2 regions of the Paenibacillus sp. TAF43_2 genome follow, and region 1 is predicted to be linked to the other one. Evidence: riboswitches for the same ligand, from Rfam matches in the RefSeq annotation. Region 1 holds a riboswitch; the other holds the start of a gene.

Region 1 (10,070 bases):
TTTCCAAGAAATGCTGCTAATGGTTCCGATCATCGTTATTTTTGCCCTGCTGATCTCATTAATGCTGAATCAGAAATTCCCTGGACGATTTATTTTCCGTGCGCTGTTTTTTCTTCCAGTTATTTTTGCAACAGGGCAAGTGCTCTCAGAGCTGTTCTTGCAAGGAGCGGGAGATATTCCATTCCTGGAGCAGTACAATTTGCTTCCGATAGTTGAGGAATATGTTGGCAAGCAATTTGCAGAGACCGTAATGGCAGTGTTGGGCAAAGCGATTCTAATTTTATGGTATTCGGGTGTGCAGATTCTAATCTTTATTGCCGGTTTCCAGACGATTTCACCAACGATTTATGAGGCTGTGCGGATCGATGGCGCCTCCCCTTGGGACAGCTTCTGGAAAATTACGCTGCCAGCCTGTGTGCCATTCATCAGCTTGAATGTGCTCTACACGATTATCGACCTGTTCACATTCCCGCTTAATCCTGTGCTGAAGCATATTAAAGACAACATGTTTAAGGTCGATACCGGTTACGGCTACGCCAGTGCGCTCGCTTGGATTTATTTTGGGCTCATCTTCGCGCTGATCGCCCTCGTATTATGGCTGTTTAACCGGAGCCTCAAGACAAGGAGGGTACATTCATGATTACTGCGATGAAGTCTGAGTTCGAGAAGGTTAGCCGCAGCGTAAGGGGAGTTCTATGGGGCCGCAAAGCCCAGAAAACGAAAATGCTGGTGCTCGGACGAAGCTTGTCTGACGGATTGCTGGCGAAGCTCATCATCTATTTGCTGCTCTCGATTGTCGCTTACCTTTATTTACAGCCGATTCTTTATATGGTCAGCACGATGTTTAAGAACATGAGTGATCTTCTTGATCCGACGGTAAAGTGGATTCCGCGCGAGATTACTTGGGAAAATGTGACGAAAGCGCTGAAAGGTTTGCAATATCCGGAAGCGCTCAGAAACACTGCCCTTATATCGGTGACATGCTCGCTCGTACAGGTCATTATTTGTGCGATGACCGGCTATGCGCTTGCTAGGCTGGAGCTGCCATTCAAGGGACTTTTTACGGCGCTGATCATATTGACCTTCTTGATTCCGCCGCAGGTTATCATCATTCCGCTTTACGTTATATTCAGCAAGCTCGGCTTGTTGAATTCGATTTTTGTGTTTCTCATACCGGCTATATTCGGGCAAGGCCTTAAGGGAGCATTATTTATTCTCATATTCCGGCAGTTTTTCAAAGCGCAGCCGCCAAGCTTGGAGGAAGCAGCGAAGCTGGACGGAGCTTCTACAGCAAGGCTGTTTTTCGGAATTATGCTGCCTCTGGCAAGGTCAGCGTGCTTAGTCGTGTTTCTCTTCTCATTTATTTGGTACTGGAACATGTATTATGAGCCATCGATGTTTCTTACCAAAGGCTTCACGCCGCTGTCGATCCGCCTAGATATGCTGGAGGATGTGCTGAATCCGTCCTTGCTCGGAAATACGCGAACCATCGTTAATCCGATTACGGAGAGCACCAAAATGGCCGCAGCCTTCCTTATCATTTTACCGCCGATCATCGTGTTTATGTTCCTTCAGCGCTGGTTCGTTAGCGGTATTGAAAGAACGGGAATTGTTGAATAGTCCGCTGTCTGCGCTAAGGTGCAGCAGCTCTTTGGGGGGGTGATGTTTCGGCAAACAGCTGCTGGAACGGTTTCAACGTTATAAAGAATGCTAAACCGCAAAAAACGAGGGGAAGGCTTACGGAAATAAGCCAATGCTTATGAAGCCAGTTTTGCTCTACAAAACTTAAAGCTTATGCTTACGAAGCTAGTTTTGCTTCACAAAACTTAAAGCTTAAGCTTACGAAGCCAGTTTTGCTCTACAAAACTTAAAGCTTATGCTTACGAAGCTAGTTTTGCTTCACAAAACTTTTAGGAGGCCAAAAAATGAAAAACAAAAGCGCTTTGACATGGATGTTGTGTATGGTCTTGTTATTTTCAGTCGTTCTCTCAGCTTGCTCCGGCAATGGAGAAAAGAATAAAACGACTAACACTCCTTCTAATAATACAGCGACAGATGCACCTACGGATGATGCAGCCAAACCGGCTACAGAAGAGAAGCATGAGCCTGTTACGATTAAACTCATTTCATGGTCCGATTCCTACACGGAATTATACAAAATGTTTAACGAAAAATATCCATGGATTACAATTGAACAGATTCCTGTAAACGGCAAACCAATTATGGAGATTATCGCTACTTTGGAAGCTGCAGGAACACCAGCCGATTTAACTTGGATCGACAGTGATTTGATCTCATTTGACCAAGCTGGCTTGGTTGAGGATTTGACTCCTTATATCGAGAAGGATATGACATTCCAAGATGTTCAGCTGCCTCAAGGATTTTTTGATACGATGACGTATAAAGACAAAAAATTGGCTGTGCCATTCGTTGACGTTCCGATGTGGATACTCGTCAATAAAGATTTGCTTGCTAAGCATGGTGTTGAAATGCCAGCAAATGATTGGACTTACGATGATTTCCGCGATATAGCCAAAAAAATTACCGATCCAGAAGCAGGGGAATATGGCTTAACAACACAGCCGGAATTTCAAATGCGCGTTCTTAGCACAAAAGCAATTGCTGACGGACATGCTGCAAACATTCATTACCTAAATGAAGATTTGACACAAAGCTTGCTCAATACGCCAGATGTAATGAACGATGTTAGATGGCTTTCAGATTTTGTGTGGAAAGACGGCTCCATGCAGAGCAATGCGAAGGCTAAGGAACAAGGCGATGTATCAAGAGAATTTATTAACGGTAAAACGGGCTTTGCTATCGGCGGAGACTGGGTACTTCCAGGCCTCAAAAAGGATGCAAAATTTGAATGGGATGTTTTGCCTTTCCCAAGAGGAAAAGTAAGCCAACCAGGTTATAGTATTTATGGTCCGCTTTCACTGCTCAGCGGTTCCAAGCATAAAGAAGAAGCTTTCCTATGGATTAGCTTCCAATTCTCCAAAGAAGCCCAAAAATGGAAGATTGACCAAGGGGCAAATGCTTCGGTCATCGATCCTGAATTGACAGCTTATTATGATGAAACGCCAATGTGGGAAGGCAAAAACAAGGAAGCTGTAAAAATTGCAAAAGAAAATGCAAAAATTCAGCCGGGCGTAACCATTCCTGCTTGGTCTGAATACAACTGGAACAATATTTTGAATGAAATTATTTTTGATGGAGCAGATATTAATAAACTGATCCCAGAAACGGAAAAATGGAATAAACGTACGCTAGAGGTTCGTGAATCGTTGAAATAATCGGAGTCTACCTTTAGTAGGCTAATCTCGAAATCACCCTATGTCGCTTAGTTTGCGGCAATAGGGTGATTTTTTTGTATTAATAAGGTATGTGGATAGCCTAAGCTTAGTAATTCATTAACTTAGTCATATAAAATAATTAATAATTTCAATATAAATATGTATTATTTAAGAAGTTTCAATCTAATTGGTTTAATTTACATAACAATTTAGTTAAACTGGCTTAATATAGATAAATTAACAATGGGGGTTATCAAAAATGAAGATGGGATTACGCTCGTTGACGAATAAATTTATGCTAGTCATGGCCGCCGCATTAGTCATAATCGTTAGTGTGATTCTCATGTATGAATGGAAATCCACTCGTATAGCTGTTGAGCAGCAGCTTCTGGAAAAGGGTCGCACGATGGTTTTATCGCTAGCTCGCACACTTGAGAATGTTACGGAGCAGGATTTTAAAACAGGTGTTGTGCTAGATGATGGAACGAAATGGGACGGAAACAAGCTTAAAGAGGATTTTTTCAACGATACATTGACTGTAAATCCTGAAAGTGAGAAAGTGGCAGAAAAAAGACTAAAGGACTCATCCTATGCGGGAAAAGAATCGATTTTGTACAATGGAGAGTCCATTCCGCTATCTCAATATGAACTGAAATATGATAGTGCCTATGACCGTTATACGGATTACCGCTGGCAAGGCATTATGGATAGTTTTCTGACGGAGGAAAATGTTATTTTTGCTATTGCAGGCGCTTATTCAGAAAATCCGAATTTTGCGGGCTATATCCCAACACATAATAGCATTTACAGCCCGATGGGAGAAGAATCAAAAGATGCTTGGGGCGACGAGGGACTTCTTAGTCAAAACTATCGGGCCAATCGGATTTTTAACGATAAAACAGGCTACAATGCCGCTACGAATACGAAGACGGATGATGTGCTCCTGCAAAAATATAATAGACTCATAGACGGGAAAACGGTAGAAACGTGGGATATTTCCTATCCTTTAATTATTGAAGGCAAACATTGGGGCGGGGTACGTGTTGCATTGTCAAAAGAAAAGGCAGATGCGCTCATCGCTTCAGAAAGAACGATGGTTGTCATGCAGTTTGGCGGCCTGATGGCTGTTGTATTGGTTATTTTGTTTCTTCTATCACAATTTATGGTAGGACGTAAGCTTCGCAATATTGTTCATGCAGCAATTAATCTTAATTCTAGCGAAGCGGATCTTACCTATCGCATAGAAAATAAAGGAAATGATGAAATTGCTCGCCTTGGTGAAGAAATCAATCATTTCATTGCCCATATGCAAAGTTTAATGCGGACGATTCGGAACAATGCCGCATCCGTATCGGATTTTGCAGGCCGATTGGGTGTAGGCTCGCAGCAAAGCCGAGAGCTCTCCTCGCAGCTTGCTTCCTCTGTGAATGAGATGGCAATTGGCGCGGAAAATCAAGCGGACGGGGCAGTTGAGGCAGCTCGCTCAATGGAGGAAATGGCGACGAGCGTAGGAAGGATTGCTCACTCCTCGAGCCAAATGTCGGAAGCGTCGAACGATATGCTGCAAGCAGCGGAGCTGGGCCATGAAAAATCGGATCAAGCAGTTGGTCAAATGGAACGGCTTGGCGCGGCAACGGCTTCGATATCACGAGTGATCGGGCAGCTTAATGAGCGCTCTTCCGAAATCCAAGAGATGGCAGGCACGATTGCTGCTATTGCAAATCAGACGAATTTGCTCGCTCTAAACGCTGCTATAGAAGCGGCGCATGCAGGGGAGTATGGCCGTGGATTTGCAGTTGTATCAAGTGAAGTGAGAAAGCTGGCTGAACAGGCTTCGGCTCATGCGGGCCATATCGAAGAAACGATTAATGAGGTGCTAGCCTTGACTGCCGATGCTGTTGGCGCGGTCACTGCAGGAGAGCAAGAAATGGAACAAGGATTACTCATCGTTCAGGAGCTGAAGGTATCATTTGATACGATATGGAAGGAATCCCGCCTTGTTGCCTCACAAATTGAAGACGTATCTGCTTCAACGGAGGAGATGGCAGCAGGCAGCGAGGAAGTGAGCGCTTCCGTTGAATCGATGGCGCAGGTAGCCAAGGATACTTCCACTCATGCTGCGCAATCGGCAGCGGACACTGAGCGGCAAAATCAGCTCGCAGCTGAAACGCAGCAGCTTGCTTCATCTGTAAATGAGCTTTCGGAGGAGCTTCAGCGCTCGATTAAGAGATTCAAAATTGAGTAATTTGGAGCTGAAGTATATTTATGATGAAATACTAGTCATAGGCGCATGAAATCGAATAGGGAATCGTACAAGTTGAAAAAAAACGGTCAGAACCTTTGTCTAATCCTTTCAAATTTGATACAATTCACAAAACAAGCACTTACAATTTCATAGAATAGCTAATATGGTGCTGCCGTGAATCTATCATTCACAAGCAGCTTAATAGGGAAGTTCGGTCAAAATCCGACGCGGTCCCGCCACTGTATCGCGGAGCAGACGATCATGTTGTCCACTGTCATATCATGACGGGAAGGAGATCGTCTAAGCAATGAAGCGAAGCCAGGAGACCTGCCATAGGAGCGCTCTATATTTCTCACGAGGATGGGAGGGAGATGTTTATTCGTGCTTTTGCAATAGGTGGATTCCTATGCTTCCATGCGCACGTGTTTATCCAAACATCTTTCCACAAACGGAAAGATGTTTTTTTGTTGCCAAAAATGATTAAAGGGAGAGAAAACATTGCTTAATTTTAAGAGATTTATGAAAAAGAGTTTGCCTGCAATTTTAAGTTTTGTATTGGTGTTTACTTTATTTGCACCACAAGTAGGTAAAGCGGCAGATCATTCTGCGAATACGTCATTGAATGAGATGATTGATAAGACGGTAGAGTATTATAAAAACAAGAAAAAGCCGTTGACATCGTGGGTGGAAATCGTAGCGCTTTGGGGCGCGGGCGTAAATTTAAACGACGGCAACTGGCAACTGCCAAGCTGGGAGACACAGGAGCCTACAAATCCGGTACTAAAACCGGATAATGGAGGAACTGAGCATATCCGTTACATATTCGGATTGCTTGCTATGGGCGAAGATCCTGCTCATGCGTGGGAAACAGATCGCAATCTGTATGCCGAGCTGGCATCGCAGCAAGATGCTGCTACGGGAGCCATTGGTTCAACAAACAAACATATGTGGGCAATGCTTGCACTTGATACTGGCGAAAAGCTGGGCAGCAACGTTGGAAAATGGGATGCAGCTGCTAAGAAAAAAGCAGTAGATTTTTTATTAAGCAAGCAACTGGCTGATGGAGGCTTTGCTTACTTCGGAACGAAGTCTGATCCAGATATGTCAGGGATGGGACTGCTTGCACTTGGAAATTATCAGGATGACAGCGCTGTTCATGCGGCAATTGAAAGAGTGAAAAGTTATTTACAAACGATAAAGCTAAACCAAGAACATATTATGTTTAGCGACAATAACTCGAATAGTCTATCCACTGTAGTGACCGGAATAACGGCTATTGGCGAGGATATTTTGTCTGATGTCTGGACAGCGAACGGTAAAACGGTACTTGATTCTTTCTCTTTGTTCCAGCTTCAGGATGGATCATTTAAATACCTTCTTAGCGGCGGATCTAATGGAATGGCGACTGAGCAGGCGCTTATTGCCCTGCTTGATATTAAATATCAGAAAACGGTATGGCATCGTTTAGAGGAAATTAAACAACCTATTTCTGTCAATATGAGTGTTGATGGCGTTACGGGTTCTGTTTATGGCAAGCAACCGGTAAACTTCACTCAAATTAAAAGGCCGACAGTGTTGGATGCGTTTAAGACCGCTTTGGATAATGCCTCACCAGCAATTTCCTACATTATTGTAGACAGCAGTTATGGCCCTTATATTAAAGGGGTTGCAGGACAAAATGCGGGCACCTTTYGCGGCTGGGATGGCTGGGTGTATTCAGTCAACGGCATAGCTCCGAACGTAGGCGCAGGTTCTTACAAGCTTAAAGCTAACGACGAGGTTCGTTTCTTCTATAGCCGTTATGCAGATATTACAACTGGAACAACGCTTGTAAATGGCGCAACTAATCCATCAGTTGATGTAAAGCTTGTTGGAGATGAGTTCAACAGCAACGCGCTAGTTAAGAGCAATTGGAAAATTAACTCTGACGTATCGGGACTGACGATTGAGTCGATCGTGAAAGAAAGCGATCAAAAGATTAAACTTCATTTGTCAGGCAAAGCTACAGAAAAAGCAGTGACCATCCAAGCATTGGGAGCAGCTTTAGTTGGTAAAGAAGACAGCACTACAATTACGCTGCGGGTTCCTGTAACCGCTAAGCTGCAGGTAGATGGCCGTTCCGGTTCGATTTATAGCAAACAAGCGGTAACGGTGAAAAACACGGTTAAGCCAGTCACTGCATTAGATGTGCTAAAACAAGCACTCAATCAAGCAGATCCTAAAATCAGCTATAAAATTGAAGACAGCAGCTACGGACAGTATGTTTCTGCCATAAACGGAGAAGCAGCGGGTACATTTGGCGGTTATGATGGCTGGATGTATGAAGTGAATGGCATTGCTCCAATGGTTGGCGCAGGTGAATACGAGCTTAAAGAAAACGATGAGGTTCGTTTCTATTACAGCAGATGGCCGGCTATTTCTTCGGGTTCGAAGATTGCCAATGGTGCTGTAGATCCATCGATTGAAGTAAAACTTGTAGGCGATGAGTTCACTAATCAAGCAACGGACATTAAAAACTGGTCAATTGATCCAGGAAATACAGGCCTTCAAGTTAATACCTTTACGCGAGATGGAAATAAAATAACGATTTCGTTAACTGGAACTGCAACTGGCGGCGCGATTACGATTAAAGCGCTTGGGGCTGCTTTTGTTGGCGGACAAGATAGTGAAGATCTAATCTCAATTGCCGTACCACGTGTTGTTGGGGATACAACGGATCAAAGCTTTGCCATCAACAAAAACGAGAAAGAGGTTGTAGTTGGCGCAGCAAGCGGTGGTCAAGTAACAAACAATGTAACACTTACGTTTGAAACAACAGCATTGCCAAAAGTAACAGCGACACGCGGTACTACAGTACTTGAAATTCCAGCTGCTACAGTGGTGACAACAACGACATGGGATAAAGCACTAGCACTCCCAAAAAATCTAAGCATCGATGAAAGTGGTCTGGCTTCCAAGCTGGAGGCCGTTTTATCAGCTGACAGCAAGAAAGTGGAATCCATAGCCGTTCGCATTCAAGTTGGCGGTTCTGCAAAAATTCAATTTAATCAGCATGTATCCATCACGCTGAAGGGTCAAGGCGACAAGGAAGCTGGTTTCATTGATCAAGCAGGTGTATTCACGCCAATTAAGAAATATGCAGATTCATCCGTTCGTACGGATGAGGTTTATGCTTACAAAAAAAATAACGACTTAGTTATTCAAACGAAACATTTTACACAATTTCTTGCTTACAAAACTGCTGCTGTAAACAATCCTGGCGGTGGCGATGGCGGTACTGCTCCAATTGTTCAGAAGGTTACACTGTCCGTTGAGAAACGTTCGATAAACGAAGGGGATTTCGTTGCACCAATTACGGTAACTATACAAGATGGCGATACTGCTTTTACTGCACTGAAACGTGCACTTGAAGATAAAAGTATAACTATTGATTATTCCGGATCAGGCTCAAGCACTTATGTGAAATCGATAGGCGGTCTTGCTGAATTCGATAAAGGCAAGGAAAGCGGCTGGATGTACTCCGTTAACGGCGTTTTCCCTAAAATTAGTGCGGGTTCCTATACTTTGAAAAATGGAGACGTGTTGCGCTGGCAGTATACGAAGGATTTAGGTAAAGATCTTGGCGCTCCAACAGAGCCAGGTGAATCAGGTGGAATAGGCGGAGTAGGCGGTGGCGATAAGCCAGAGCAGCCTAATGCAACGAAATACTCAGATGAATCAAAAATTGCAAGCTGGGCTTTGGAAGCAGTAAACAAAGCAACGGCACTAGGCTTCATGCAAGGCACAAGCACGAGCAATGCAACATTCGAGCCTAAACGTAATTTGACACGTGCTGAATTTGCAGCGCTAATGGTTAAGTATTCCGGAGCAGACCCTATTATGGAGGATTCCGGCTTTAAGGATGTTAACAGTGGGGCATGGTATTATGGTTATGTTAAAGCAGCCAAAGAAAAAGGATTGATGTCAGGTGTAACTGAAACTTCTTTTGCACCGAACCAACCGATTACAAGACAAGAAATGGCTGCCGTTTTAGTTAGACTTAAAGGTCTAGCTGATGAGAATGCACCACAAGCAGCAATTAAGGACCGTGACGCTGTTGCAGCGTGGGCTGTTCCTTATGTAAATGTAGCTTACCAAAAAGGTCTGATGACAGGAGATAACGGCAAGTTTAATCCACAAGCTCTTGTTACACGTGAGATGGCAGCTGTTACGATCATCCGACTTCATGAATTGAAATCATAATTTACTAAGCTGTCTCGTAGGCTATTGCAATAGCTGCGGGACAGCTATTTTCTTGAAAGGAGAGTGTGGATTCAGGATGAACAAAAAATCCGTATCACTTAAATCGTTATTATTGATGATTATATACGCATTAATGCTTTCTTGCGTCAGTACGGCTCTGCTGCCTATGCAGCGCGCGGCAGCGGCAGAAACGATGGCGGTAGAGAATGAAATGACATCAGCTGCGAAACAAATCTTAAGCAGCGGCACCATTAGCGATTGGGAAGCGATTGCCTTATATCGTTCTG
Region 2 (18,207 bases), on a different contig from region 1:
GAAAAAGAAAATATTATTGACTTGTATGACTGCCTTTATGATCTTTACTGCTGCATGCTCGAACAGCGGCAATGGCGGAGAAGCAAAGAAAGCAGACAGCACGAACACTCCAACCGAACAAGCTAAAGATGGGGAAGAAAAAAAGCCGGTTGAGAAAGTAACCTTCTCTTATTTCAACGGTGTAGCAGCGGCCAAGGATACGAACACCAATGAAACGACAATCGGCAAAATTTTAGAAGATCAAACGGGTGTAAACTTTAAAATCGAGCATTTGGTTGGCGATTTGAACACGAAGGTTGGAACGATGATCGCATCCAACGCTTATCCGGATGTTATGATTCCGGATGCTGCAATAGACAAAATTCTTGAAGCAGGTGCGTTTATTGCATTGGACGACCTAATTGAAGAACATGGTCCGAATATTAAGCGTGTATACGGTAAATATTTCAATCAAATGAAAGCAGCGGATGGTAAAATTTATTTCCTGCCGTTTTCAAATACGGTTGGCGAGTACATTCCAGATCCGAATATAAACCAAGGTGCTTTCTGGGTTCAAAGACGTGTTTTGAAAGAAGCCGGTTATCCGAAAATTACGACTCTTGATGCTTACATGGATTTAGTCAAAAATTTTGTAGACAAGCATAAAGACGAAGATTTGACGGGAATCGTTTCTTTGACGCATGACTGGAGATTTTTCGCTACAGCTAACCCGCCGAACCATTTGGCAGGTTACCCGAATGATGGAAACGTCATCGTGGATATGAACACATTTGAAGCAAAAACATATGCAGCAGATGACAACACGAAACGTTGGTTGCAGAAGCTGAATGATATGAATGCTGGCGGTTATTTCGATAAAGCATCTTTCGTAGACAATTACGATCAATATTTGGCGAAATTAACTTCGCATAAGGTAGTAGGTTTCTTTGATTACGGCTGGCAGTTTGCTAATGCGCAAAATGCGCTCAAGGACGCCGCTAAACAAGATCCAACACAGGATGATTTCGTATACTTCCCGCTTCCTGTTACTTTTGACGGTCAAAAGGATCAATATCTGGATCCTCCAGGCTTTGTTAAAAACCGTGGTATGGGTATTACTGTAAGCGCGAAAGACCCGGTTCGCATTATTCAATATTTGGATAATTTGTTGACAGACGAGAACCAAATTCTTCAAAAATGGGGCATTAAAGGGGAAACGTACGAAATAAACGATAAAGGCCGGATGTACCGTACAGCGGAACAAATCGCCAAAATTGATGAAGCTTTCAACGAAAAATTTGGATTTAAATATTATTCTTGGAACTGGCCGCTATACAACAACGGCTCGTCCCTGCCGGATGGAAACTCCGTAGCACCAGGAATGCAAGCAGAAGTATTTCAAATGAGCTTAACCAATGAAGATAAAACTATTCTCGAGAAGTATGGCGTGAAAACGTATTCGGAAATGTTCGCAGCACCGGACGATCGTCCATGGTACCCTGCTTGGGGCATTCCGAAGGAGCAAGGCTCTCCACAGCAAATTTGGGAAACGAAAAAAGATGAGCTTACGAAAAAATATTTCCCTAAGCTTGTCCTTGCAAAATCAGCAGACTTTGAAAAAGTATGGACTGAGTACACCAATGCATTTAGCAAGCTCGATACGGCTGCTTACGAGAAATGGACAACAGATGAAGTGAAGAAATTGATCGAAGCATCCAAGCAATAATATAGAAGGAACGGTGGAAGGCCGGCTTGCGCATGCAAAATGCCGGCCTTTCTTCAAATATAAGAATTTATAAGTTTATTAGCTTATAAAAGGCTTATATTTCTCCGTCAAAGCTGCTTCAGCGTCCAGAGGTCGCCGAAGACGTCTTTGCTTGCTATCCAGCATCATTCAGTCCGGAAGGAGAGATTCAAGATGGAACATAAGCCCGATATGTCATCGTCAAACCTGGTGCTGCCTAAGAAGCCGTCGGGACTGAAGAATTTTGCGAAAAAGCTCATTGAGCAGCGCGTGCTTGTTCTTATGTCTGTACCGTTTCTAGCGTGGTTGTTTATTTTTAAATATATGCCTCTATGGGGGTGGACGATCGCCTTCCAAGCTTATAAGCCAGCCAAAAGCTTCAGTGAGCAGAAATGGATTGGGTTTGATCATTTTAAATTTTTGTTCGAAGACGAACGGTTTATTCGTGTCTTGAGAAATACGTTGGCGATGAGCGGAATCAATCTGGTTCTCGGCTTCGTTACGGCAATAACTCTTGCATTGTTATTAAATGAGGTTCGCAAGGTTGCTTTCAAACGCATTGTTCAAACGGTCAGTTATTTGCCCCATTTCATTTCTTGGGTAGTTGCGGCAAGCATTATTCAAACAACGTTATCTCCAGATGGCATCATCAATCAAATGCTGCTTTGGACCGGCTTTGTGGAAAAAGGCGAGGAAATATTATTTCTCGGTATACCCGAGCAATTTTGGACCATTTTTGGAGCAAGCTCTGTATGGAAAGATGTAGGCTGGAATACAATCGTCTACCTAGCGGCAATGACGATGATTGACCCTGCGCAATATGAAGCAGCAGAGATGGATGGAGCAGGCCGAATTAAACGGATGTGGTATGTAACGCTTCCGGGTATCAAACCGGTTATTATCGTATTGCTCATTATGAATATCGGGTATTTGCTTGAATCGGGCTTCGAGCCGCAGTATTTGCTGGGGAACGGCATGAACGTCGATTTTTCCGAAAACCTTGACATATTTGTTCTTAAATACGGGATTGCGCAAGGCAACTACTCGCTATCGATTGCAGCGGGCATGTTTAAAACCATTATCAGCTTTATTTTATTGTTCGCAGCGAACAATCTTGCAAAACGTATGGGCGAGTCCAGACTGTTTTAAAGGGAGGGGTACAACATGAGTCATTCGGCATCAGAAGCTGTGCCAAACAAACCAAGCCGCATCCGCTCATCACGCGGCGATCTCATATTTGATATTTGCAATTATATATTTCTTACCTTGCTGATGGTTGTTACTTTATATCCTTTCTTGAATACAGCCGCCGTATCACTTAACAATGCGACGGATTCGATTAAGGGCGGCATTTATTTGCTGCCAAGGATATGGACGCTGGACAATTACGCCTATGTACTAAAAGAAGCAACGATATTCCATGCGACGCTGATTTCCATCCTTCGAACGGTGATTGGTACAATAGCTACTGTCTTTTGTTCAGCGATGGTGGCTTACACGATTACTCGACAAGAGTATGTGCTTAGGAAATTCGTTACAATTGCGTTCATCTTGACGATGTATTTTAACGGTGGGCTCATTCCAAACTTTTTATTGATTCGTGATTTGGGTTTGCTTGACAACTTCTGGGTATACATCTTCCCAGGTTTAATTGGTGTATTTAACTTAATCATTATCCGTTCCTTTATTGAAGGGCTGCCTGAGAGCATTTTGGAGTCTGCTAGAATAGACGGAGCCGGCGATTTTAAAATGTTTTACAGTATCGTCCTGCCGCTTTGCATTCCTGTACTCGCGACTGTAGCGCTTTTCTCAGCGGTGTATCAGTGGAACCAGTGGTTTGATGTGTTCTTGTACAATTCATCAAATATCGATCTCAGTACGCTGCAGTATGAGCTGCAAAAAATTCTTCAGAACTCCAATGCTTCCTTGACGACGAAGTCGGCAGCCGATGCTTTCTCAGGTGCGGCTAATTCAGGAGCTAATTCAGTGACCCCGGTTGCGGTTCGGGCAACGATGACAATTGTGGCTTCCTTGCCGATCATTATGGTGTATCCGTTTCTACAGAAATACTTTGTAAAAGGTATGACAGTAGGCGGCGTGAAAGGTTAATAGACAGGGGGAAATACGATGAGCAGCAATGCAGCTAGTTCTATTCCTAAGCTATATGAAGCATTCAAAGATTCATTTGATATAGGCGCAGCGGTCAATCCGCGCACGATTGTTCAGGCTCGCGATCTCATTGCCACACATTTTAACAGCTTGACTGCTGAGAATGAAATGAAATTTGTTAGCTTGCACCCTTCCGAAGCTACCTATACGTTCGAAGAAGCAGACAAAATCGTCGCATTTGCAAGAGAGCATGGGAAAAAAATGCGAGGGCATACACTGGTTTGGCATAATCAGACATCCGATTGGCTGTTTGAAGAAGCGGATGGAAGCCCGGTTAGCGGCGAGAAGCTTTTGGATCGCTTGAAATCGCATATTCATACCGTTGTTGGCCGTTATAAAGATGATATTTATGCATGGGATGTCGTAAATGAAGTCATTTCTGACGAAGGCGCAGCTATGCTGCGTCCAACCAAATGGCTGGATATCGCCGGAGTGGACTATATAGCCAAAGCGTTTGAATTCACACATGAAGCAGATCCTAAAGCTCAGCTTTTCTACAATGATTATAATGAGTCGAACCCTCTGAAACGCGATAAAATCTATCAATTGGTTAAATCGCTGCTAGAGCAGGATGTCCCGATTCATGGCGTTGGCCTTCAAGCGCATTGGAGCTTATATAATCCTCATTTAGATGAAATAAGGGCTGCTATCGAGAAGTACGCTTCACTTGGCCTAAGACTGCAATTAACAGAGCTTGATATATCGATGTTCCGCCATGATGATGTACGAACCGACTTAGCAAAGCCTACTGAAGAAATGCTGGAGCTGCAGGAGAAACGATATGAGGCTGTCTTTCATTTGCTGACGGAATATCGCAATCATATTGATGCGGTTACGTTCTGGGGAGCGGCGGATGATTATACGTGGCTCAGTGATTTTCCTGTACGTGGACGGAAAAATTGGCCAATGCTATTTGATGAGAACCATGAGCCAAAAGGTTCGTTCTGGCGCGTCATGAAGCAGCACTCATCTCTCTGAGCCAGCTTACAAGGAGGCACGTTAATAAATGGACAGTCACACGTATAAGGCTTGGCTGAATCCTCAGCGGATAGAGGATTTGCATTTGAAAAAGGAGTATTCAGCTCTTTTTGGTCAGATCGTCTTTAGTGGCGTAGCGACCGGCGTTTTGGAAACGGCAATCAAAGAGCTGCAGCATGGTATTCGTGCCTTAATCGGCATAATCCCGGCAGTAAAGGAGCGGGCTGAGCCTGCGACGGCTGGCTTTCTTCATATTATGGTGGACTCCGTATTGATGGATTCTGATAGATGGGAGCCGTCCAAAGCGGGATATATGATTCGGTACAGCTCTCAGCAAGGCCATGGCAACTTATCTCTTGTCGGCGGATCAGATACAGCCGTATTATATGGTGTGTTTCATTTGCTGCGTCTATTAGGCGCCAGTAAGCCAGTGAAAGAACTGAATGCTGAGGAATCTCCAGCCATGTCGCTTCGAATGATTAATCAGTGGGATAATGCTGACGGTTCGGTAGAGCGAGGGTATGCGGGACAGTCTATATTTTATCAAAACGGAGAAATAACGAGTGATTTTAATCGAATAAACGATTATGCGAGAATGCTCGCATCCGTTGGCCTCAATGCGATTTCTATCAATAATGTGAATGTTCATGAGGTTGAAACGATGTTCATCACAGAGGAAAAGCTTCCTGTTGTTGCGGTTATTGCAGACATTTTCCGCAGGTACGGAATTACGCTGTTTCTGAGTGTTAACTTTGCTGCTCCTCTGCAAATCGGAGGTCTGGCTACTGCGGATCCGCTGGATGCTGGTGTGCAGCAGTGGTGGAAGGAAACAGCTGAACGGATTTACGCGTTCATTCCTGACTTCGGTGGTTTTGTCGTGAAGGCAGATTCTGAGCATCGGCCCGGGCCATTTGCTTATGGACGCGACCATGCAGATGGAGCGAATATGCTGGCTGAAGCGCTGGAAGCTCACGATGGCATCGTCATTTGGCGCTGCTTCGTTTATGACTGCATGCAGGATTGGCGTGATCGGAAGATCGATCGAGCACGTGCTGCATTTGACCATTTTAAACCGCTCGATGGTCGTTTTCGGAGTAATGTCATTCTACAAATTAAGAATGGACCGATGGACTTTCAGGTTCGCGAGCCCGTATCCCCATTGTTTGGCGCGATGAAGAAAACGAACCAGATGATGGAGTTCCAGATCACTCAAGAATATACCGGCCAACAGAAGCATCTTTGCTATCTCGTACCGCAGTGGAAGCAGGTAATGGATTTCGATACCTATGCGGAAGGTGCATCGACTGAAGTTAAGCGAGTGGTGGATGGCACATTGTACGGCATGAAATATAGCGGAATTGCAGCGGTGAGCAATATTGGGAATGAAGAGAGCTGGACAGGGCATATTCTCGCACAAGCCAATCTTTACGGATATGGCCGGCTGGTGTGGAACCCGGCTTTAACAGCCGAGGAGATTTCGCACGAGTGGATAGCCGCAACGTTTGGCAATGATGCTGAGATAGCTTTAGCAATCGGTGACATGCTGATGAAGTCGTGGCTGTTATATGAAAGCTATACGGCGCCGCTTGGCGTAGGCTGGATGATCACGCCTAACCATCATTTTGGTCCGGATGTTGATGGCTACGAGTATTCAAGATGGGGAACCTACCATTTTGCAGATCGTGACGGTATCGGCGTTGACCGAACGCAGGCGAGCGGAACAGGATATACCGCACAGTATAATGAACCAAACCGTTCGCAGTATGATAGTTTGGACACTTGTCCAGACGAGCTGCTGCTATTTTTCCATCATGTGCCTTATACCCATGTGCTCCATTCTGGCAAGACGGTCATTCAGCATATCTACGATACCCATTTTGCGGGTGCGGAGGAAGCCGATCAGATGCTGCGGGATTGGGCTGGTTTGGCCGATAAAATCGATGAAGCAAGGTTTGCGCATATCGCTGAGCGATTAGCCTTTCAAGCTGCTCATGGCAAACATTGGCGCGATGTGATCAATACGTATTTCTATCGTAAATCGGGCATTGCCGATGCGGCTGGTCGGAAAATATTTTAATGGGTTTGCATGCGAGGTGGAGATGTTTCCACCTCGTTTTTTGTTTGACGGTGGAATAGAGAGTAGAGGGGCGGTTCCAAAAGTAGGGGAGTAACTCATCAATGGGAGCGTTTAAGAGCATATAGGTTCTTAAAGTGGCGTGTCAGGCTTCGAATGCAGGCTGTAAGAACGTATACGTTCCTATATGCTCCAAAAGTGGAGGAGTAACTCATCAATGGGAGCGTTTAAGAGCATATAGGTTCTTAAAGTGGTGTGTCAGGCTTGGTTTGCGGGCTGTAAGAACGCATATGTTCCCATATGCTCCACAAAGCAGTCCTTTACCGTGTTGGTAGAGGGCTGTTTTTGTTTATAGATAAAACCTTTACAAATGATGAAAGCTTTGCAATCATAAAGTAATGGAATTTTATTGGAAATTGCGATGAGGAGTGAAGCTATGAAAGTCATGAGAATATCAGATTGGTTAGCTGCTGCAATGAAGTTAAGTATAATAGCTGCTTTTGTTATATTGTTAAGTGCTTGCAGCAATACAGTCAAGGTCGAGCATGTCGAGGCATTTAGCATAGAAATTTTTTCAGAGAAAAACAAAGATGGCTTTTATGAACAAGCAGGCTTTAAGAAGGTGAACTCTATTACTGCTTTGGCAGAAAATAAAAATTATACAAGCTCTGAAATCAAAATGGTTGTGGATTATTATGATCTGGATGGAAAATACGTTAAATCAGAAATCGTACATTCGAAATTCAGCAAGTCCCATATCACGATGGTTGAAGATGGAGATGATCGAAAAAAAGAGCTTCAGGAGCCATCAACCATTATCATCCCTGATGACAATTTACAAAATTTTCGATCCAGTGCTCTATCAGACGATGAGAAAAAGCAGATTAAACAACATGTATTAAATCTATTAGATAGATTATAAGTACAGGATAATCGAATATGGAGGAACTGCGAATGATTTCATTAAAAAATAAGATAGCTATCGTTACAGGAGCGAGCAGATCAACGGGAATTGGAACAGCGATTTGCCGTTCGCTTGCACGCTTAGGTGCAGACATCTTCTTTACGCATTGGCATGCTTTTGATGAAACGGAAGGCAATGGGGGAGAGAAGGACTGGCCTGAGCAGCTGCGTAAGGAATTAGAAGACTTAGGCGTGAGGGCAAGTCATATGGAAGCGGATTTTACCAATGTGGAAACACCTGCCCTTATAATGGAACAAGTAGAAAGGTCGTTAGGACACGCGACGATTTTAATTAACAATGCCACCTATTGCGTACCTTCCAATTACAAAAGCTTAGATATCAATATATTGGACCAGCATTATGCTGTGAATAACCGCGGACCGATATTGTTAAGCACAGAGTTTGCGAGCAGATTTGAGAAAAACCAAATTAAAGGGACGTCGGGCAGAATTATTTTTATGGTTTCAAAAGGGCCCGATCCTAATAATTTGGCTTACATTGCAACAAAAGGCGCATTGATTGGGCTAATCGAGCCGCTATCTGTAGGGTTGGCTCCGCTTCAAATTACAGTGAATGGGTTTGATCCAGGCCCCACCGATTCTGGCTGGATGGATGAGCAGATGAAAGCTGGCTTTTTGCCAATGTTCCCTATGGGACGCATCGGTTTGCCGGAGGATGCAGCTAAAGCAATCAGCTTCTTGGCGAGTGACGAATCGCAGTGGATAACCGGGCAAGTCATAAAATCTGAAGGTGGTTTTTTAGGTAAATAGTTGATTTTGTCCTTTCTCATCCTACATACACATGATAAAAGAAATCTATATAGTTTATAAAATCATTGAAATATAATTTATCGATAGTCATGATACAATTCCGTTAAGTGGGAAAATGGAGGGATGGCATTGTTGAACAAACCTATTTTGACTGAGCAATTTATGATGTTCGCGACGAGGGAATGCAAAGGCTCAAGCCGTTTGTATGAACAGCTATCATTAGCCATTGCAGATGATGATGAAATGCTTCAGATGGCTTCTTATTGCAGAGAAGGCCAGCCAGTACCCAATCTTTTTTTTGCTGCGGTTCAGTACTTGCTTCGCAAAGAGAGCAGCCACGAACTGCAAAAGTTTTATGGCAGCTTAGTTAACGATCCGAGAGATGCAGCAGAGGCATTTCCTTTTTTTAAACACTTTTGCCTTCAGCATAAAAACAAAATTGTTCAACTGCTCCAAAGCAAGCTAGTACAAACGAATGAGGTTAGACGCTGTGCTTACTTGTATCCTGCTTTTTGTTATATGTATCAAAAAACGAACAAACCATTAGCAATCATTGAAATCGGCACAAGTGCGGGGCTGCAGCTTTTTTGGGATAAGTATAGTTATCAATACAACAATAGTGAAACCTATGGAAATATAGATGCTGAACTGGTACTGCACTCGGAAGTTCGTGGAGACATTGCCTTGCATCTCCTAAAACAAAGTCCGCCGGTGATTGCAAGGATAGGAATAGATTTGCACGTTAATAATCTGGAAGAGGAAGACGATTATCTTTGGTTAAAGTCGTTGATTTGGCCTGAGCATAATGAGCGGATTGTGAATTTTGATAAAGCAGCTTCTTTATTAAAAGGGCAGCAGATGGAGTTGTTTCAGGGGAATGGCGTGAAACGACTTGCAGAAATGGTTGCTAAAATAACGGAGGATTGTGTTATTGGTGTGTTTCACACCCATGTAGCGAACCAAATGACTCATGATGACAAAGTTGAATTAACAGACAGCATTAGGAGAATAGGGCAACAAAGAGATATATTTCACCTCTACAATAATATGTGGGACCCAAATCTTCATCTTGATTATTATTTGGAGGGCAAGGAGCAAAAGGAAACGTTAGCGGAAACAGATGGTCATGGCCGTTGGTTTCGGTGGATGCTTTGATCCTACACCGTTCACTGTGGATTTAACGAAAGAGCATAATTTCAGCGCGCAGGGATAGAGGTCGAGAGATTTATGAAATGGGATGCGGGTGCTTACACCATTGCATGGAAAGCACAAAAGATTTTACTGCTTCCGAAGGAATATGCGCTGCTGCATTTCATGTACAGCCATGCAGGGCAAACGCTGTCGCGCGAGCAGCTGCTAGACAACGTCTGGCCAATGGAGGCGCCGGTAGATCGTACGGTAGATGATCACATTTACCGGCTGCGGCGCAAGCTTGCGCAATGGTCGCCGACTATTCAGATCGATACGGTACGTGGACTCGGTTATCGACTGCTGCTGAAGCAGGGTGGCCTGAATGACAACCCTCTAATCGAGCTGCCTTCGTTTACGGAGGAGCTAAGCGGAATTGTCAGCACTTATTTGCGCTATGGAAGAGGAGATGCGCTCCTCATGCTGACTAGAAATGAGCAAGTATTAGGCTTTAAGGTGGATCCAACCTTAAAGCTTTTATTTCGCGTAATGGAAGGCGATGTACGTTTTATTGTGCGGGAGGAGGCGGGCTCATTTGCAGATCGTGCCTTCCTTTTGCTGTACTTAAATCAGTTTATTGACCCGCAGGACAACCGTGAGTATGTGGCGATCGTTCGCAGGCAACAGGTGCTGGCGCAGATATGGCAAAACGAGCTCGAAACGATGTCGATCATCAGCATGCTGATGGATTGGGGAGAGTTCGAGGCTGCCAAGGAAAAGCTGGATTTGCTTAAAGCAGAAGTGAAGCGGAATAACTGGGAAGGGCTCATCCCCTACACCGCTAATTTAGAGCTGGAATTTGTGCTGCGCGCTGAGCTGTGGTCAGAAGTTGATTCGGCTGCAGAGGTTGTTGAAGCGAAGCTCAAACAGTTTCCTTATCAACGCGAGGAGGGGCATTACCTTGTTTTGAAGGGGATAGCGCTCTATCGTTCGAACAGAAAATCCGGCTTGTCCTTTATTGAACAGGGATTCTCGCTGCTGAAGCAGTCGCATTTTTTAGCCAATCTGTTAAACAGCTATCACACCCTTCTTATCATAACCAAGGTGCATGGCTGGGGAGCAGACCGGGATTACTTTGTGAAGGAATGGAGCCGGTTAACGGCACAGATTGGGCTGGATGATATTGCAAAACAGGTAAAGGAGCAGCTTCAAGCTGAGCTGAAACCTTACTAATAATTCTCTAGTAAATCTTTATTCATGCTCTGATATTGCTCTGATAATTGCCCGGTATTGTTTGATCTATCAACTCATACCGGAGGTTATCAAGATGGAAAATGCAAAAACGAATGATCCGATTTGGCACCCGCTGCGGGCAAAAAGCTTCCGCCAGCTGTTTATTGGCCAGCTGTTGTCCGACCTTGCGAATTGGCTTGATTTTATAGCGCTTAGCGCATTAATTGTTTATGCATGGAATCACGGCTCTATGGCAGTTGCCGCTTTATCGATCTGTGTCGGTTTGCCTTATGTCATTGTGGGACCGTTGATGAGTGTGCGTCTAAGTTATATTTCTGGAAAAAGCTTGTTAATCGGATGCGATCTATTGCGATTTGTATTCGTGCTGGCGATGGCTTGGGCGCCGTCGCTTCCTATTCTCCTGCTATTGGTATTGCTTAAGCACAGCATGAGCGCTGTTTTTGATCCGGTTAGGCAAAGCGCTGTGAAACGAATCGTTGACCGGCATTTGCTGGCGCAGGCCTCTTCACTCAGCCAAATGTCTGTTAATTTGACGAAGGTGTTGGGACCTATGATAGGCGGAGCAATAACGGCATGGCTCGGAGCAACGGTTCCATTTATCATAAGCGCTATATTGTATGCACTGTCAGCTCTCATGCTCAGTTTTATCCCGTCTTGGAGAGGACAGAGGGAGCAAGCGGCAAAGCCATCCGGCGGATTAAGGGTTGCATGGGAGCATGTGATGCGCAGGCCGCTCCTAAGGGCGGTCATTCTATATGCTGCTTCTTTGTTTTTCCTTATCTTTTTGTATGATGGTTTGTTCGTTTTGCTGGCGAAGGAATTGGGAATGGCTGAGAATTTATTCGGACTGCTCATTGGCGCGGTTGGTGCAGGCAGTGTTGCCGGCGCTTTATTGGCAGGACAATGGAGCGGGTGGAAGCAGCGGCCGCTTACCCATATGACGAAAGCGGGTATCGTAACTGGATTTCTCGTTATTGCGGTAGGAATTAGCGGAATGGGCATATTCCAAGCGGAGCTCGCTTTGTGGCTGCCGTTATGTGCGGCGCTTGGCTTTTGCAGCGCACAAAGCGCGGTGCCGTTTGGCTATGTGCTGCAAATAGAGACGACGGATGAAACGGTTGGTCCTGTGTTTGCGTTAGCGAATGCTTTTCAGACGAGCTCTATGCTCATTGCACCGGTAATAGGGGCGATGATGGCTTCGTGGTGGAGTGTCGGCAGTGTATTCCTCGCTGTTGGGGTAGCTACAACAGGAGTAGCGGCTATTTGCCTTTTTTACAGTGAGATGAAGGTAAATAAGCAGAGACAACGGTCAACCTTTAAACAAGAACTGAACGACTGATCACTGGCTATCTTAAATTTGACACAATGCATTGCTCGTATTTATCTTCAATAATGATAAGCTGGAGATATCTTCTATTCAGGGGTACAACGATGCTCAAAAAAACAGGTCTAGCTGCTTTGTATGCCAGTATTGCTTTTCTTATTTATCGTTATGGCGATGTGATTTTGACGTGGTTTCAGCAAGCGGATCATGTGCCGCTCGTCGTCATTATGGCAACGCTCGTCGCACTTTTTCCTGTCATCCCGTATCCCGTAATCGGCGGGCTCATTGGTGCTGCTCTTGGCCCAGTGTTAGGCGCGGCAGTGACTTGGACGGGCTCAGCGGCAGCATCCATTGTGATGTTTCTGTTTGTCCGCTATGGCTATCAAGAGTGGGGGAAGAAATTTCTCTATCGTTATCCAAGCATCGGAAAACTAACGGTGATGTTTGAGCAGAATGCTTTTCTGACGATTATGTTTGCTCGGCTCATTCCGTTCATTCCATCCATTGCAGTTAATATGTACTCGGCGCTAAGCCGTGTTTCCTTTACCGTTTATGCGATCGCCTCATCGATTGGCAAAATTCCAGCGATGCTGTTGTTCGCCACGATCGGTGACACGCTTATGACGGACCCAAGAAACGTATTTGTTACCGTCTTAGTATACGGCATGTTTATGGCGGTATCTCTTTATGTTTATCGAAGGTGGAAGCTTCAGTAGATTTCTTCTAAAACAACAAACGGCCTCTTTGCAGATGATGCGCGCGGAGGTCGTTTTTTTGTTGTACACTCTTTTCGAGAATACAATGCTCCTGCTATTCCAAAATGTTTAAAATGTTCTTTTTATGTTCGTAAATGTGTGTTATCATAAAAACGAACAATAACAAACATTAGCGTAGCTTGCGAGGCGAGTCTAACGCAAATAACTTTTAGGAGGCTTTTATCCAATGGAAGTACGCCATACTACGAATCCTACTGATGTGAAGCAATATGATACGGAACGTCTGCGCAGCGAGTTTTTGATCGAAAGCTTGTTTGAGCAAGATCAATTAAAAATGACATATACGCATTATGACAGAATGGTTGTAGGCGGAGCATTGCCTGTGAACGAGACGCTTGAGCTGGAGGATGCTGCAACACTAAAAACCGAATATTTCTTGGAGCGCCGCGAGGTAGGCTTCTTGAATATTGGCGGACCTGCTTCGATTTCCGTTGATGGGGAAGTATACGAGCTGAATAAGCTCGACGTGCTGTATGTTGGCAAGGGCAAACGTCAGGTGCTGCTTTCAAGTGTCGATAAAGCGAACCCTGCGAAGCTTTATTTCTGTTCCGCGCTTGCGCATGCTGAAATTGCAACACGCAAGATGACGATGGAGGAAGCGAATCCGACTCATCTTGGTTCACAGGAGACTTCCAATGAACGTATTCTTTATAAATATATTCACGCAGACGGCATCCAAAGCTGCCAGCTTATGCTTGGTGTAACGAGCTTGAAAACGGGAAGCGTCTGGAATACGATGCCTTCTCATGTCCATGACCGCCGCATGGAAGCATACTTATACTTCGACATGAATGATGATGCTCGCGTATTCCATATGATGGGCGAGCCTTCGCAGACGAGACATCTTGTTGTTGCCAACGACCAAGCAATTCTTTCACCGCCATGGTCGATCCACTCAGGAGTGGGCACAAGCAATTATACATTCTGCTGGTCGATGGCTGGAGAGAACTACACATTTACAGATATGGACGCCGTACCTGCAAGCGAGCTAAAATAGAAACATTCGCTACAGGGGGTGCACTATGCTTGCTGCCGAACGGCATCGTAAGATTATAGATAAATTGGAGCAGTTTGGCGCGGTCAAAGTTTCCGAGCTAAGCGAGCTGTTTCAAGTAACGGAGAAAACGGTTCGTGAAGATCTAGAGAAGCTGGAAGAAAAAGGATTGCTGAAACGGACCCATGGTGGAGCCGTGCCCCAGCAGGGAGGCGAGGATAGCCTATACCCGCTGCAATTCCCAAATAGTAAGCATCAACAGGAGAAGGCGGCGATTGCGGAGCTTGCTCTTTCCTGCATCGAGCCTAATGATATTATTGCGCTGGATGCTGGCAGTACTACGCTCGAAATGGCAAAGCGGCTGCCAAACATCCCGGTTACGGTGCTTACGAACGATCTGCTTATCATTCGGGAGTTGACTGCGAAGGATCAGGTAAGGCTTGTTATTCCCGGGGGCTACCGGCATAACAATTTGCTTATCGGCGCAGAATCGCAGGAATGGATTAAACGACTGAATGTACACAAGCTGTTTCTTTCCACAACCGGCATTCATATGGAATATGGGCTTACCATATTCACAGAAGAATTGACGAAGCTGAAGAAGCTGTATATGGAAAATGCCAAGGTCGTCTACTGCCTTGCCGATCATAGCAAATTCGATAAGGGTGCACTAATAACGTTTGCTGGTTTGCATGAAATTGACTATATCATCACAGATGAAGGTATAGATGCGGACGTTGCGGCGAGGTATGAGTCACAAAATATAAAAATGATGAAAGCAGCGCTTTCGGAAAATGGGAAGCGTACTAAAGGTAGGAGCTGAGCCGATGAGTTTGTTTGATTTGACGGGTAAAACAGCTGTCGTCACAGGTGCAGGGCGCGGGCTTGGAGAAGCGATTGCGCTTGGATTAGCACGAGCGGGTGCGGATATCGCGCTTGTCACGAACCAAACGCCTGCTGACAAAACGGCAGCAGCGATAAGAGAGCTTGGACGCAAAGCGATTACAATTCAGACCGATATTGCTGACCGAACGAAGCTTGCTGGAATTGTTGATCGTACAGTTGAAGAACTGGGACGCATCGATATTTTGGTCAACAACGCGGGTATCATTCGCCGCACTCCAGCTGCAGAGCATAGCTACGAGGACTGGCAGGATGTACTCGACGTTAACTTGAATTCTGTATTTCTCCTTTCCCAGCTGGCTGGGAAACATATGATTGAACAGGGCTCAGGGAAAATTATTAACATTGCGTCGATGCTAACCTTCCAAGGCGGAATTAATGTTCCGGGCTATACATCCAGCAAACATGCCGTTGCGGGTCTTACCAAAGCGCTTGCCAGCGAATGGGCAGCTAAAGGCTTGCAGGTAAATGCAATAGCCCCAGGCTACATGAGTACAGACAACACCGAAGCGCTTCGCGAGGATCCTGTTCGCAGTGCTCAAATTTTGCAGCGCATACCAGCGGGACGCTGGGGGACATCGCAGGATTTGATTGGACCAGCGGTGTTCCTAGCCTCTTCAGCTTCTGATTATATGAACGGCCATATCTTGGCTGTTGATGGCGGTTGGCTGGTTAGGTAATTGTATAAAAAACCAATAAGGCTTTCCTTTTGCAGCGCAGGCTGCTTAGAGGAAAGTCTTTTTTTGATATTATAATGATTTCCATTGTATGGTTATTATTTTGCGTGTATAGTTATTCGTGATCCTAAAAAATGCGATCAACAATTGAAATAAGTGGAAATAGGTGCTCTTGCGGTATAGCTTGAGCTTAAAAGGGAAGTCCGGTGCAAAACCGACGCGGTCCCGCCACTGTAACAGAGGAGTCTAAGCGCTAACGCCACTGATCTAAACCGGTTGGGAAGGCAAGCTTACGATGATGATTCTGGAGCCAGGAGACCTGCCTATTTGAACGACACTGATTTTACCTACGGGAGATAGGGAGGTGTTAAGACAGAACCGCTGTTTATTAAAACGCCGGGCGTCTTTACCTTTGCTTCTTTAAGGTAACGACGCTCTTTTTTGTGCTTTTATTTCATGATAATTACATTTATTAGGAGGAAATATGAACGTGAGCAAACTGCAAAACAGTGTACTTGGATATCCGCGTATCGGCGAAAATCGGGAATGGAAAAAAGCGCTTGAAGCTTTTTGGAAAGGTGATTTGGACGAAACGATATTCCTTCAAACGCTTGAAAGCATTCGCCTTAACAACCTGAAGCTGCAAAAGGATAAAGGAATTTCTTTAATCCCTGTTAATGATTTTACGTTGTATGATCAAATGCTGGATACTGCAGCGATGTTTGGCCTTGTGCCAGAGCGTTTTTCCTACGATGGAGGTCCTGTTCCCGTACAGACCTACTACGCAATGGCGAGAGGGACACAGGAAGCACAAGCCTGCGAGATGACCAAATGGTTTAATACCAACTATCACTATATCGTGCCGGAACTTGCGGGTGCTGCACCGGTACTGACGGAAAACCGTCCGCTGATTGCATACCGCGAAGCCAAAGAAAAGCTTGGCATTGAAGGTAAACCTGTCATTATCGGTCTATACACCTTCCTCAAGCTGTCGAAGGGCTACGATGCCAAGCAGCTTCCGCAGCTTATTGAGCAGTTTATACCGCTTTATGCTCAGCTGCTTAAGGAGCTTGAGCAAGAAGGCGTACAATGGGTGCAAATCGATGAGCCCATCCTTGTTACTTCGATTTCTAAGGAAGAGATGCAATGGGTTGAATCTATTTATGCAAGGCTGAACCAAGCAGCACCAGCGCTTAACATCATGCTTCAAACGTATTTTGAAGCGGTTGAGCATTATGAAGCTGTAGTTGCTCTGCCGGTACAAGCGATCGGTTTGGATTTCGTTCATGGCTTAGTGCAAAACTTGAAGTCGCTGGAGCAATTTGGTTATCCGAAGGATAAGCTCGCTGGTATCGGACTTGTAGATGGACGCAACATTTGGCGCTCAGACTATAAGCAAAAGCTCGAATTGCTGCAAAAGCTTTCGGCATACATTCCAGCTGAGCGCACGATCATTCAATCGTCATGCAGCCTGCTGCATGTGCCGGTAACGGCAAAAAACGAAACCAATCTGCCAGTAGAGCTGCGTGAGGCGCTTGCATTCGCGGAAGAAAAGCTGGATGAAATCGTGTGGCTAAGTGAAACAGCGACTGTAAATGCGGCGGACATCTCAGAACTGCGCAAGCTTGAGCTTAAGCTTAACGGCGAGCGGATTCATCATTTATCCATTTCTCCTGCCCGCAAACGTCAAGCTGCTGATGCAGCAGTGGTATCGGCGCATCCTTCAACGAGGCAGAATCCATTTGCGGAGAGACAAAAGCTGCAGCAGCAAAAGTGGAATTTGCCGTTCCTTCCAACAACGACAATAGGCAGCTTCCCGCAAACGCTGGATGTACGTCAAGCAAGGCAAAAATGGAGAAAAAACGAGCTCAGCTCACAGGACTACTCTTCCTTTATCAACGATAAAATTAAAAATTGGATTGAAATCCAGGAAGAGCTTAACATTGACGTCCTCGTTCACGGTGAATTTGAGCGTACGGACATGGTCGAATTTTTCGGAGAGAAGCTCGATGGTTTCGCATTTACAAAAGGCGGCTGGGTTCAATCGTATGGTTCCCGCTGCGTAAAGCCGCCGGTCATTTATGGCGATGTTGTATTTACTGAACCAATGACAGTAACCGTAAGCGTGTATGCGCAGTCGCTGACAAGCCGTCCGGTAAAAGGGATGCTGACGGGTCCGATTACGATTTTGAACTGGTCATTTGTCCGCAACGATATCACACGCGAGCAGGTCGCATACCAAATTGCGCTTGCACTCTCAGAGGAAGTAAAGGCGCTTGAGACTGCAGGCATCGAAATGATCCAGGTTGATGAGCCAGCTTTGCGAGAAGGCTTGCCGCTTAAACGCAGTGATTGGGATGCTTATTTAAAATGGGGCGTGCATGCGTTCCGTCTATCGACTTCAGCTGTGCGTGACACAACACAAATTCATACACATATGTGTTATTGTGAGTTCCATGATATTATCGATTCC

Evidence for each region. Region 1 has a riboswitch for cobalamin ahead of AB4Z17_RS07335 (DUF4430 domain-containing protein). Riboswitches for the same ligand answer to the same signal wherever they lie in the genome.
Region 2: linked by a shared signal. The riboswitch ahead of metE (5-methyltetrahydropteroyltriglutamate--homocysteine S-methyltransferase) and the one ahead of AB4Z17_RS07335 (DUF4430 domain-containing protein) in region 1 are both predicted to bind cobalamin.

What each region holds. Positions count from the first base shown of each region.
Region 1 covers NZ_JBFRDK010000022.1:41,942-52,011, reverse strand. Annotated here, with positions in the region: gene AB4Z17_RS07355 (carbohydrate ABC transporter permease) at 1-640, shown strand, start outside; gene AB4Z17_RS07350 (carbohydrate ABC transporter permease) at 637-1,620, shown strand; gene AB4Z17_RS07345 (ABC transporter substrate-binding protein) at 1,926-3,296, shown strand; gene AB4Z17_RS07340 (methyl-accepting chemotaxis protein) at 3,556-5,541, shown strand; cobalamin riboswitch at 5,689-5,890, shown strand; gene AB4Z17_RS07335 (DUF4430 domain-containing protein) at 6,061-9,783, shown strand; gene AB4Z17_RS07330 (S-layer homology domain-containing protein) at 9,860-10,070, shown strand, end outside.
Region 2 covers NZ_JBFRDK010000006.1:13,669-31,875, reverse strand. Annotated here, with positions in the region: gene AB4Z17_RS02610 (ABC transporter substrate-binding protein) at 26-1,705, shown strand; gene AB4Z17_RS02605 (ABC transporter permease) at 1,898-2,872, shown strand; gene AB4Z17_RS02600 (carbohydrate ABC transporter permease) at 2,888-3,832, shown strand; gene AB4Z17_RS02595 (endo-1,4-beta-xylanase) at 3,851-4,870, shown strand; gene AB4Z17_RS02590 (alpha-glucuronidase family glycosyl hydrolase) at 4,899-6,947, shown strand; gene AB4Z17_RS02585 (hypothetical protein) at 7,381-7,866, shown strand; gene AB4Z17_RS02580 (SDR family oxidoreductase) at 7,899-8,678, shown strand; gene AB4Z17_RS02575 (DUF2332 domain-containing protein) at 8,808-9,833, shown strand; gene AB4Z17_RS02570 (winged helix-turn-helix domain-containing protein) at 9,906-11,039, shown strand; gene AB4Z17_RS02565 (MFS transporter) at 11,134-12,399, shown strand; gene AB4Z17_RS02560 (TVP38/TMEM64 family protein) at 12,492-13,100, shown strand; gene kduI (5-dehydro-4-deoxy-D-glucuronate isomerase) at 13,327-14,157, shown strand; gene AB4Z17_RS02550 (DeoR/GlpR family DNA-binding transcription regulator) at 14,183-14,977, shown strand; gene kduD (2-dehydro-3-deoxy-D-gluconate 5-dehydrogenase KduD) at 14,982-15,737, shown strand; cobalamin riboswitch at 15,882-16,075, shown strand; gene metE (5-methyltetrahydropteroyltriglutamate--homocysteine S-methyltransferase) at 16,225-18,207, shown strand, end outside.